3 regions of the Dorea acetigenes genome follow, and region 2 is predicted to be linked to each of the others. Evidence: a T-box and tRNA genes for the amino acid it is inferred to sense, from the RefSeq annotation. Region 2 holds a T-box; the other regions hold tRNA genes.
The links. The T-box of region 2 lies ahead of thrS (threonine--tRNA ligase). A T-box ahead of a tRNA ligase gene usually reads a tRNA of that ligase, here a tRNA-Thr.
Positions count from the first base shown of each region.

Region 1: it has a tRNA-Thr gene. The T-box ahead of thrS (threonine--tRNA ligase) is inferred to sense a tRNA for this amino acid. The anticodon was not compared.
Region 3: it has a tRNA-Thr gene. The T-box ahead of thrS (threonine--tRNA ligase) is inferred to sense a tRNA for this amino acid. The anticodon was not compared.

Region 1 covers NZ_JAOQJU010000007.1:69,210-73,328, forward strand. The annotation lists gene pdxR (MocR-like pyridoxine biosynthesis transcription factor PdxR) at 1-870, opposite strand, end outside; gene OCV99_RS08060 (glutamine--tRNA ligase/YqeY domain fusion protein) at 875-2,539, opposite strand; tRNA gene OCV99_RS08065 (tRNA-Thr) at 2,683-2,755, shown strand; gene sigH (RNA polymerase sporulation sigma factor SigH) at 2,823-3,443, opposite strand; gene rlmB (23S rRNA (guanosine(2251)-2'-O)-methyltransferase RlmB) at 3,455-4,119, opposite strand, start outside.
Region 2 covers NZ_JAOQJU010000002.1:333,710-337,828, reverse strand. The annotation lists gene guaB (IMP dehydrogenase) at 1-880, shown strand, start outside; gene OCV99_RS04120 (aldose epimerase family protein) at 959-1,984, shown strand; gene OCV99_RS04115 (peptidoglycan recognition protein family protein) at 2,030-2,698, shown strand; T-box leader at 2,802-3,024, shown strand; gene thrS (threonine--tRNA ligase) at 3,145-4,119, shown strand, end outside.
Region 3 covers NZ_JAOQJU010000002.1:216,578-220,696, forward strand. The annotation lists gene OCV99_RS03415 (PepSY domain-containing protein) at 1-560, shown strand, start outside; gene OCV99_RS03420 (hypothetical protein) at 620-865, opposite strand; tRNA gene OCV99_RS03425 (tRNA-Thr) at 985-1,057, shown strand; gene OCV99_RS03430 (mechanosensitive ion channel family protein) at 1,088-1,957, opposite strand; gene pgeF (peptidoglycan editing factor PgeF) at 1,963-2,811, opposite strand; gene OCV99_RS03440 (YraN family protein) at 2,820-3,188, opposite strand; gene OCV99_RS03445 (ribonuclease HII) at 3,198-3,860, opposite strand; gene lepB (signal peptidase I) at 3,853-4,119, opposite strand, start outside.

The DNA.
Region 1 (4,119 bases), on a different contig from region 2:
AATCGGCTTCCCTTTATAACGAAATTCACTGTCATAATCATCTTCAATGATATAACGTCCTTCTGCCTCATTCGCCCATCTCAGAAGCTCCATCCTCCGCTTCACCGGCATGATGATTCCCGTAGGATACTGATGCGAAGGAGTCACATATGCCACATCGGCCTGCGTCCTTTTTAACTGCTCCACTTTCATCCCCGAGCGATCCATATTAATGGGAATTACCGGGAATGACTGGCTTATGAACAGACGATACGCCTGCTTATAAGTAGGATTCTCCACTGCTATCACATGGGTTCTTCCGAGAATCGTACACAGAAGCATTAATAAATAATCGCTTCCGGCACCCACGATAATCTGCCCGGGCGCACAGGTAACCCCTCTCGCCTGATACAGATAGTCACAAATCGCTTCCCGGAAACCTTCCTCCCCCTGTGGATTGCCGGTTCGGAAAAGCTCCGTCTTATCATCCACCAAAATATCTCTTGATAATTTTCTCCATATATTATAAGGGAAACTTTTCAAATCCACCCCATTAGGCGTAAAATCATAGCAATATTTTCTGTCCGGCAGCTTCTCTTCCTGCTTCTCTGAAACTCCTACCCTCTCCAGGCGGTACATTCCTTCTATCTGCGCCACAAAAAAGCCTTTGTACGGCTTCGCTTCAATATATCCCTCCGACAGAAGCTGCTCATAGGCAAGCTCCACCGTACTCCTGCTTACCTCCAGATGCTTTGACAGCGCTCTGGTAGACGGCAGCTTCTCTCCATAGGGAATCTTCCCATTCTGTATATCCTTCTTAATATAAAGATAAATCTGTTCGTACAGCGGAGCTTTTCCGCCTGATTTCAGATTGATTGTTAATTCATTCATATCACTACTTCGGAAGTTTAAAAGAACTCTTTAAAGACACAATCCTGTTAAATACCAAAGCTTCCGGTCTGGAATCCTTCGCATCAATACAGAAATAACCATTCCGGACAAACTGAAAACTATCATATGCCCCGGCGCCATCAAAGCTTGGCTCTACAACACAGTTCTTACGTACTTCCAACGAATTTGGATTCAGGTTCATAGAACCATCCTCATTATATACACCCTTTTCTTCATCAATCAGGTTCTCATACAGACGAACCTCTACCGTCTTCGCAAACGGAGCCGGTACCCAATGAATGGTTCCTTTTACTTTACGCCCGGTAAAACCTGTTCCGCACTTCGTCTCCGGATCATAGGTACAGTGTACAACCGTGACCTTGCCATCCGCATCCGTCTCGTAACTTACACATTTCACAAAATATGCATGCATCAGGCGGACCTCATTTCCCGGGAACAGACGGAAATATTTTTTCGGCGGATCAATCATAAAATCGTCCCGCTCAATATAAAGCTCTCTGCAGAACGGAACCTTTCTCTTGCCAAGAGCTTCATTTTCCAGATTATTATCTACATCCAGATATTCCACTTCACCCTCCGGATAATTATCAATCACCAGTTTGATCGGGTCTAAGACAGCCATCATCCTCGGCCGCTTCATCTTCAAATCTTCTCTGATACAATATTCAAGCATGGCATAATCAACAGACCCCTGTGCTTTAGAGACTCCGCAGAGTTCCACAAACATCCGGATAGATTCCGGCGTAAACCCTCTTCTTCTAAGCGCCGCAATAGATACCAGCCTGGGGTCGTCCCATCCATCTACAATTCCTTCCTGTACTAATTTCTTAATGTAACGCTTCCCGGTTACCACATTGGTCAGGTACATCTTCGCAAATTCAATCTGTCTCGGTGCCGGATCAAATTCACATTCCCGAACCACCCAGTCATACAACGGACGGTGATCCTCGAATTCCAGTGTACAGATAGAGTGAGTAATCTTTTCCACTGCGTCTTCTATCGGATGAGCAAAATCATACATCGGATAAATACACCACTTATCTCCCGTATTGTGATGACTCATATGAGCCACACGGTAAATAATCGGATCACGCATATTAATATTCGGCGACGCCATATCAATCTTTGCGCGGAGCACCTTCTCTCCATCCTGGTATTTCCCCGCTTTCATCTCTTCAAAAAGGCGGAGATTCTCCTCGACAGAACGATCACGGTAAGGACTGTCCTTTCCCGGCTCCTTCAGTGTGCCTCTATATTCCCGGATCTGTTCCGGACTTAAATCACACACATATGCCTTGCCTTTCTTAATCAACTTAACAGCACATTCATACATCACATCAAAATAATCAGATGCAAAATACAGATGCTCTTTAAAATCTGCCCCCAGCCATTCTACGTCCTTCTTAATCGACTCTACAAATTCCATATCCTCTTTCATCGGATTCGTATCATCGAACCGCAGATGAAAAGTCCCATTGTATTTCTCCGCAAGTCCTGAATTTAAAAGTATAGACTTTGCATGTCCGATATGCAGATAGCCGTTGGGTTCCGGCGGGAATCTGGTACATACCGTATCATAGACCCCCTCTGCCAGATCTTTATCTATTTCTTGTTCAATAAAATTTTTAGAAATAACTTCCTCTCCCATAGTATCCTCCTGAAACCATTCTCTAATCATTTTCTAATCTTATCATACTTCTAAAAATTCGACAACAGAATTATTTTCAAAATCCCATTGACAAACTACCCCTTTTTATTGTATATTAATCACGTTGCATATGATTTATGCATGCTGCCTTGGCTCAGTCGGTAGAGCGTCGCCTTGGTAAGGCGGAGGTCGGCGGTTCGATTCCGCTAGGCAGCTTAAAAAGGATAATCCTGTGGATTCAGTTTTTAAAACACTGTTCTTCCACAGGATTTTTCTTTTATTCTTAATGCCTGGCGTCGTCCTGTCCAATAATTTTTTCGGCCTTCGCCTTAATCCGCTGCAGCGCATTATCTACCGTTTTCGGGCTCTTATCCAAAAGCCTGGCAATGGTTTTATAATCTGTTCCCATCAGATGCAGGTAAAGAACCCTCTGCTCCAGATTGCTAAGTTGTTCTTCCAGTTCATTTTCCAGGCATTCCGCCGACTCCTTGCCCAACAGCACGAACTCGGGATTACTCTCAACTCCCGCTTCAATTGTATCCAATACCCTGGCATCCCCGCCGTCTTCTGTCTTCTCATATAGCGACACGTATGAATTAAGCGGAATATGCTTCTGTCTCTTAGAAGCCGTCACCGCACTGTACATCTGCCGGGTAATACAAAGTCTGGCAAAGCTGTAAAAGGACACCTTCTGATTCACATCATAGTCCTGCACCGCCTTAAAAAGCCCGATCATCCCCTCCTGAATCAAATCATCATTCTCGCCACCCAGAAGATACATCGCCTTTGCCTCTTTGCGTACAAGATTTTTATATTTATCCATAATGTAATCCATAATCTCTTTTTCGCCGTTCTGCAGACGGCGGATTAATTGTTCATCCGTCATCGTCTCATACTCTGACACTTTCTTCTTCATTATCCCTCCAGTCTCTGCCTCACAATCTCATATGCCAGTACTCCGGCAGCAACAGATGCATTCAGGGAATCAATATCTCCCCGCATGGGTATCCCCGCCACAAAATCGCAGGTTTCCTTCACAAGACGTCCTACTCCTTCTCCCTCACTGCCGATCACAAGTCCTATCGGTCCTTTCAGATTCAACCTGTACATAGACTCTCCGCCCATATCTGCACAGACAAACCAAAGTCCCCTTTCCTTCAGTTCCTCCATAGTTTTCACAAGGTTCGTTACCTTGGCAACCGGTGTATAATTCAGTGCTCCCGCAGACGTCTTCGCCACAGTAGCCGTAAGTCCCACTGCCCGGCGTTTCGGAATAATCACGCCATGCGCTCCGGCAAGATTAGCTGTACGGATAATAGCTCCCAGATTATGGGGATCTTCGATATTATCCAGCAAAATCAGAAAAGGATCTTCCCCTTTCTGTCTCGCAAGCTCCAACATATCTTCTACCTCTGCATATTCATAAGCCGCCGCAAAAGCAACCACTCCCTGATGCTTCCCCGTCTCAGAAAGCTGAGAAAGACGTTCTTTTTCTACAAACTGAATGATGGTATCGTGTTTTTTTGCCTCTCTGACAATGGTACGCACCGGTCCGTCCTGGCATCCATCAAGCACGAACA
Region 2 (4,119 bases):
GCTTATTACAATCAAAGATATTGAGAAGCAGATTAAATATCCATTATCCGCAAAAGATTCTCAGGGACGTCTGCTCTGTGGAGCTGCAATCGGAATTACGGCAAACTGTCTGGAAAGAGCACAGGAGTTGGTGAATGCCAAGGTGGATGTTGTGGTTATGGATTCTGCACATGGACATTCTGCAAATGTAATCCGCACTGTGGATATGGTGAAGTCTAAGTTCCCGGATCTGCAGGTTGTTGCCGGGAATGTGGCTACGGGAGCAGCGACAGAAGCGCTGATTAAGGCGGGCGTTGATGCAGTGAAGGTTGGTATCGGACCAGGTTCTATCTGTACGACGCGTATCGTGGCCGGCATTGGTGTACCGCAGATTTCTGCTGTTATGGATTGCTATGAGGTGGCAGACAAGTATGGAATTCCGATTATCGCAGATGGCGGTATTAAGTATTCCGGTGATATGACGAAAGCAATTGCCGCCGGAGCGAACGTGTGCATGATGGGAAGCATCTTTGCGGGATGTGATGAAAGTCCGGGAACATTTGAATTATACCAGGGAAGAAAGTATAAGGTCTATCGCGGCATGGGTTCTATTGCGGCAATGGAGAACGGAAGCAAAGACCGTTATTTCCAGTCTGATGCGAAGAAATTGGTACCGGAAGGCGTAGAGGGACGTGTGGCATACAAGGGGACGGTAGAGGATACGGTGTTCCAGCTGATGGGCGGCCTGCGTTCCGGTATGGGTTACTGCGGAACACCTACCATTGAGGATTTAAAGAAGAATGGAAGGTTTGTGAAGATTTCAGCAGCGTCTCTGAAAGAGAGCCATCCGCATGATATTCACATTACGAAAGAAGCGCCGAACTATAGCGTAGATGAATAAGAGACGGAGCGCAGCGAGAAGCTGCGCTTTTTGCCATACGAAAGATTTGGTTTAATGAAAGCAAGGGAGATTTGGCAGATGAAGAAAGATTTTGGAATCACACAAAAAGGTGAGTATGCTTCTCTTTATACACTGAGTAATAAAAAAGGAATGAAGATTGCGGTATCCGATTACGGAGCAACTCTTGTCAGTATCCTTACTGCCGATAAAGATGGAAGAATCCGTGATGTAGTACTTGGGTATGATGATGTGGCCGGCTATGAAAAGGGCGGTGCATTTTTTGGTGCAATTATCGGAAGGAATGCGAACCGCATCAAAGGAGCCTGCTTTACGATAAATGGAAAAACTTATGAGCTTACACAGAATAACTTTAAAAACAATCTGCACAGTGGGCTTGATTTCTACAGTAAGAGGATGTGGAAGGTAGAAGAAGCAGATGAAAAACATATTATGCTGACGCTTGACAGCCCGGATGGAGATCAGGGATATCCGGGAAAGGCACATATTGAAGTAACTTATACTCTGACGGATGAGAACGAAGTGACAATCCATTATCATGGGACAGCGGATGCGGATACCATTTTTAATATTACAAATCACAGCTATTTTAATCTGAATGGACATGAGTCCGGCGAGGTCCTCGGACAGAAGGTATGGATTGATGCTGATACGTTTACACCGTCAGATGAAGAAACTGTGCCGACGGGTGTGATTCTTCCGGTGGAAGGCACGCCTATGGATTTCAGATTGATGAAGACGCTGGGAAGAGATATAGAAGAGGATTATATTGACCTGAAGTTTGGCCGTGGCTATGACCGCAACTATGTATTGAATGGAGAAGGATTCCGTAAGGCGGCGGAGATGCTTGCAGAGGAAAGTGGGATCCGGATGGAGGTTTACACAGATCTTCCGGGCATGCAGCTTTACACAGCCAATTATGTCGAAGATGAAACCGGAAAAGGCGGCGCCCGGTATCACTGGCGCCACGGAGTTTGTTTTGAAACACAGTATTTTCCGGATGCAGTCAATAAGCCGCAGTTTCAAAGTCCTGTTGTAAAAGCAGGAGATGCATACGATACGACAACTACATTTAAATTTTACTAATATACAATAAAGCAGATGGGAAAGAAACGAAGGAAGAAAAGAAAATTGACGGCCAGACAGCGCCAGCAGGGAATGAGAAAGATCCAAAAAGCAGGTGTTTTTGTACTTGCTTCAGTATTTGCTATTCTTGTAGGTGTGAAGTTTGTAGTGCCGCTTTTCGCAAGCGATGAATATAAGGAGAATAACGGAGAGGCGATCAATGCGTTTCAGCCGGATATTGATGTGGAGCTGTTGACTGTGAATCCTTATTCCAGACCTGGCACTGAGACGAATAAGATTACCGGGATTGTTGTCCATTATACGGCAAATCCGGGGTCGACGGCTATGGACAACCGAAATTATTTTGAAGGGCTGAAGGACAGCCATGAGACGAAGGCAAGCAGTAATTTTGTAGTAGGGCTTGAAGGAGAGATTGTTCAATGTGTGCCGACCTGGGAGGTGGCCTATGCGTCCAATTCCAGAAATATAGATACGGTGTCTATCGAGTGCTGCCATCCTGATGAGACGGGAAGGTTCAATGATGCTACCTATCAGTCTATGGTAAAATTGTGTGCATGGCTTTGTATGAAGTTTGACCTGACGTCGGAAGATGTTATCCGTCATTACGATGTAACGGGGAAAAACTGCCCCAAATATTTTGTTGAAAATGAAGATGCTTTTGCCGCTTTTCGGGATGATATAACACAGGCAATAGAAAACACACCGTCAGAATAGGTGCTTTTCAGTTTATATCAGAATAGGTGCTTTTCAGTTTTTTGTTGACATTTTGGGACAGATTGTTATAATAAGAAATAGCTGATTAACAGTATAGAACATGAGAAAAGCCAAGACGGAAAAGAGTAGCTTGTGGGAGTTATCCAGAGAGAAGGGCGGAAGCTGGAAGCCTTTTATAACAGAACACAGGGGAAAACCATTCCTGAGCTGTGATGCTGAACAGATTTCAGTAAGCATTGCCGTAATTCCAGCGTTAAGGGATAGGATTTATGAGAATCCGAAGTGAAAAGTTAAGGTGGAACCGTGCAGATAATTGCACCCTTAGACAGGCGTGAGGCGTCTGTTTAAGGGTGTTTTTTATGGTATAGGAAGTTCTTACGTTCCTGTATCATAAAATGCTCCCCTTGCTTTGGAAAAATGGGTATAAGTTGAAAGGAGAAAGTAACATGAAAGTAAGCATGAAAGATGGTTCTGTACAGGACCTGACATTTGCAGATGAACTGGGACAGGAGGCGTTTCATCACACAACCTCTCATATCCTGGCACAGGCAGTAAAACGTCTGTATCCGGATACAAAATGTGCGATTGGGCCGGCAATTAAGGATGGATATTACTATGATTTTGAATTTAGTTTTCCATTTACCACAGAGCATTTGGAAGCAGTAGAAAAGGAAATGCGTAAAATTGTGAAGGAAGCGCTGCCGCTGGAGCGTTTTACTATGAACCGGCAGGAAGCAATCGATCTTATGAAAGAAAAGAATGAGCCATATAAGGTAGAGCTGATTGAGGATTTACCGGAGGATGCTGAGCTTAGTTTTTATAAGCAGGGAGAATATCTGGATCTCTGTGCAGGACCCCACGTATCAAATACAAGTGTTATAAAAGCGTTCAAACTTCAAAGTGTGGCAGGAGCTTACTGGAGAGGGGACGAGCACAGGCAGATGCTGACAAGAATTTATGGTACTTCTTTCCCGAAAGCGGCAGAATTGGAAGCATATCTGAAGCGCATGGAAGAGGCAAGACTCCGTGACCACAGAAAATTAGGAAAAGAACTTGGATTATTTGCCATCATGGACGAAGGGCCGGGATTCCCGTTCTTCCTCCCGAAAGGAATGGTTCTTAAAAATCTGCTGATTGATTATTGGAGAAAGCTGCATCAGAGAGAGGGATATGTTGAGATTTCTACGCCGATTATCCTGAGCAGACATCTGTGGGAGAACTCCGGACACTGGGATCATTATAAAGATAATATGTACACGACGGTCATTGATGACGAGGATTATGCGGTAAAACCAATGAACTGTCCGGGCGGTATGTTAGTGTATAAGGTAGAACCTCGCTCTTACAAGGATCTTCCGATGCGTGTGGGAGAGCTGGGACTGGTACACCGCCATGAGAAATCAGGACAGCTTCATGGTTTG
Region 3 (4,119 bases), 120 kb from region 2:
AAGGAAACAGCGGCATTCAGCCTCAGCAAAATACTGCTTCACAGACAAAAAGTTCTGACGGTACCACTACCGAAAACATATCGTCGGACGCTGCCTTAAGCGAGGAAGAAGCCAAAACAATTGCTCTGGAAGATGCGGGTGTGTCTGAAAACGACGTCAGCCATATCCGTGTAAAATTAGAAAAAGACGATGGCATTCTGGAATATGAAGTGGAATTTTACGCCGGCAGCCAGGAATATGACTATAGCATTCTTGCTTCCACCGGAGAAATTGTAAGTAAAGACATGGAAATTGAAAACGATTTTTATACGGAAAACACACAGGCCGAAAACAACTCTCAGAACAGTTCCGCAGCAGTCAGTGAAGAGGAAGCAAAAAAAACTGCACTCGCGAAAGTAAACGGTGCAACGGAACAAAATATCCGCATACATGCAGACTGGGATGACGGGCGCCAGATTTATGAAGGTTCTATTTATCATGGAGACCGGGAATACGAATTTGAAATTGACGCTTCAACAGGGGAAATCATCTCCTGGGAAGAAGAATCTATTTACGATTAACTGTCGATTCATCCATTCGGGGCAGGACATGCAAGTGTTCTGCCCTGTCATTTTAAATGTTATATCTCATTCAGATATTTTACGATTTCTTCCATCCCCGCATCACTAAACGGATATTTTGAAACCTTTTTTTCTGATTTTGTCACATCATAACATTCCGGTCCCTCCCAGACTGTCAGTAAGAATTTTTCTTCCTCATTCTCCTCTATTTTTTCAATCCGATAATTCATTTTTCCCCTGCTTCCATGAAACTTTGCCTTTTTATAAAATGCAAGCGGAAAAAGCATCTGTCTTGTAACCAGCATATTATTCCTCCCATATTTTTATCTCATATCACATTGCTGCAATTTTTTTCAAAAAGTTGTTGCAAATTTCCGAAAAATATATATAATAGTATTTGTGGCTGTTACAAAGTAACTGCTTTGCTGGAATAGCTCAGTTGGTAGAGCACTTCACTCGTAATGAAGGGGTCGTCGGTTCAAGTCCGATTTCCAGCTTAGAAAGAAGTCCTTGAAGGACTTCTTTTTTTACTTTTCTGTCGGCTGACACATATGGACTGCCACCTGCTGATAAGGAATTTCGATTCCCGCAGAATCCATTTCCTGCTTTACATCTTCCAGAAATTTCCATTTTACGTCCCAAAAATCTTCTGTCTTCACCCAGGCACGCACTCCCAACACCACTGCACTTGCCGCCAATTCGTCTACAAAAATTAAAATTTCCTTGTCTGTCCTGATTCTTGCTTCCTTCTCCAAAAGCTTTGCAATAATTTTTTTAGCTTCTTTCAAATCCGCTTCGTAGGAAATACCTATTTTAAGATCCAGCCTCCGCTCATCCTTATCTGTCACATTTGTCAAACTGTTATTCGCCAGCGTGCCGTTCGGAATAACAATTGTTCTGTTGTCAATTGTAGTAAGCTTTGTATAAAAAAGCTGTATTTCTTTTACCGTACCCTCATTCTTACAAGTATCCTCAATAATATAATCGCCCACAACAAAAGGTTTCAGCAATAAAATCAACACACCACCAGCAAAATTTGACAAGCTTCCCTGCAGGGCAAGACCAATTGCCACACCTGCAGATGCTATAACCGCTGCAACCGACGCCGTATCAACTCCCAAATTCGTAGCTATAGAAATAATCAAAAGCACATACAAAACAATTTTTAATAAAGAATCAATAAATTGCGCCACGCCTACATCTATCTTAGAGCGCTCAAAAGCCTTTCTGACAATCCTGCGAAACCAATTAATGAGAATTCGCCCAACAAAAAATACTACCAGGGACACTACCACTTTTATCCCCATATTGATAAGAGATGGCGAATGATTCTGGAGCTGCTGTAAAAAAGCATTCACCTCTTTTGTTGTTTCTTCCGTAATTTCCGTTGTATCCATAAAGATTAACTCCTTTTATTCTCTTTTAATGCAAGAAATGCGCTTAAATTTCCTCTCTCCCATCCAAGCACTCTATGGGAAAATAATATATCCGGATTACAGCATGTGCACACATTGGTTACCGCTATATGTTCTTTTAAAATTCCCGACTCAAGAAAATTAATTTCATTTGCTTTCCACAGATTTAGCTGATATTTGCCATTTCCTTTGGCATAATATAGCTTGTCCCAATATTTCTTATCATAATTTTCCTGAAACTGGGCAATAACATCCTCACTTACTTCATAACAGTCCTGACAAATGGAAGGTCCAATAGCAGCAACAATGTCTTCCGGCCTCGTTCCATATTCTTCGGTCATACGCTCCACCGTTACTTTTGCCATCTTGCCAACCGTTCCCCGCCATCCGGAATGGCTTAACCCAATTACTTTTTTTACCGGATCCACGAAATACAAGGGCACACAGTCTGCATAGAAAGTAACCAGACAGATACCTGGAACATTGGTAATCATTCCATCTGTTTCTTCAAAAGTCCTGCCTTCGTCCCCGGCATGTACTACAACCACGTTCGTTGTATGGGTTTGCTGTGTATAAACCATCCTGTCCGGCTCTACGCCAATTGCGGCAGCTATCCTTCTGCGGTTTTCTTCCACAGCTTCCGGCTTGTCTCCTCTCTTCGTACTGATATTCATCGTTTTACAGTGCCCTTCGCTGACACCCCCAAGTCTTGTGGAGAAGCCGTGCAGCACACATCCGGTTCCATCAAGCAGCGGATAACTTAAAAAAGGCACACCGTTTACCTCTCTTTCTTCCAAGACAAGGTCATTATTTTTATATCGTAATCCCAGACTCATATAACCTCCTATTCTGCGTAATCAAATGCATTTTTTATGATTCTCACACTTTCTTTTCCCTTTGTTCCGCTAATTTCCACAACATCAAATCTGCAAGGCACATTGTCATGCCCTTTCATCATCATATAGAACAGGGCGCATTTAGAGATCGTTTTCTGCTTAGCGCGGGTAACTGCCTCTGCCGGTGTCCCTTTTCGGGAATCTCTGCGGTACTTTACTTCACAAAATACCAGATATTCTCCATCCCGGGCAATAATATCAATCTCACCCGCCGGGCAGCGAAAATTATATTCCAGTATTTGGTACCCCTGCCCTTCCAGATATTTTCCGGCAAGTTTTTCATACGCTGCTCCTGTTTTTCGTTTATTTCCTTCCATATTCCTCCATCAGTCGACAAAATTTTTAATAAATGTTGCTCTGTGAATAGGTGATGGTCCTAGCTCCTTTAATGCCGCAATATGCGCTTTCGTGCCATAACCTTTGTTTTTCGCGAACTCATAACCTGGTATGACTTTATCATACTCTACCATCAGACGATCTCTCGTAACCTTGGCTATAATGCTTGCAGCCGCTATAGATACACTTTGAGCGTCTCCTTTTATAATCGGTATCTGCCTATAGGGAACCCCGGGAATCGTCACCGCATCATTCAGCAGAAGATCGGGTTCTGTACCCAGATCGGCAATCGCAAGACGCATTGCTTCATAAGTTGCCTGCAGAATATTAATCTCATCTATCTTTGCCGGACTCACCATCCCAATTCCTGTCGCCACTGCTTCTTTCATAATAACAGCAAAAAGTTCTTCTCTCTTTTTTTCAGACAGCTTTTTGGAATCATTCAGATACAGTATCTGATGATTTTTAGGCAGGATGACCGCACCTGCCACAACCGGCCCTGCAAGCGGTCCCCTGCCTACTTCATCAATCCCGCAGATTGCCAGATAGCTTCCATATTTTTTCTCATAAACACTCATAGCTTCTGTGCGGGCAATTTCTTTTTGTAGTTTTTCTTCCCGGCGCCTTCTTTTTTCTTCTTCGCGCTTATTCATGTTTGATAACTCCCATTTTACTAAATGGATAGATTCTCACCCAGGCTCTTCCGATTAAATCTTCTCTGTGAAGAACACCTACACTCGGGCTTCTGCTGTCTGAACTGTTATTTCGATTATCACCCAACACAAAATACTCATCTTCTCCCAAGGTAATAGGCTCTGCGGCAATCCCCGGATCATTCATAGGCTCCCTGCCATATATATCACTTTCCAGGAGTTCATCATTAATATATACCGCCCCATCTTTCACCTGGAC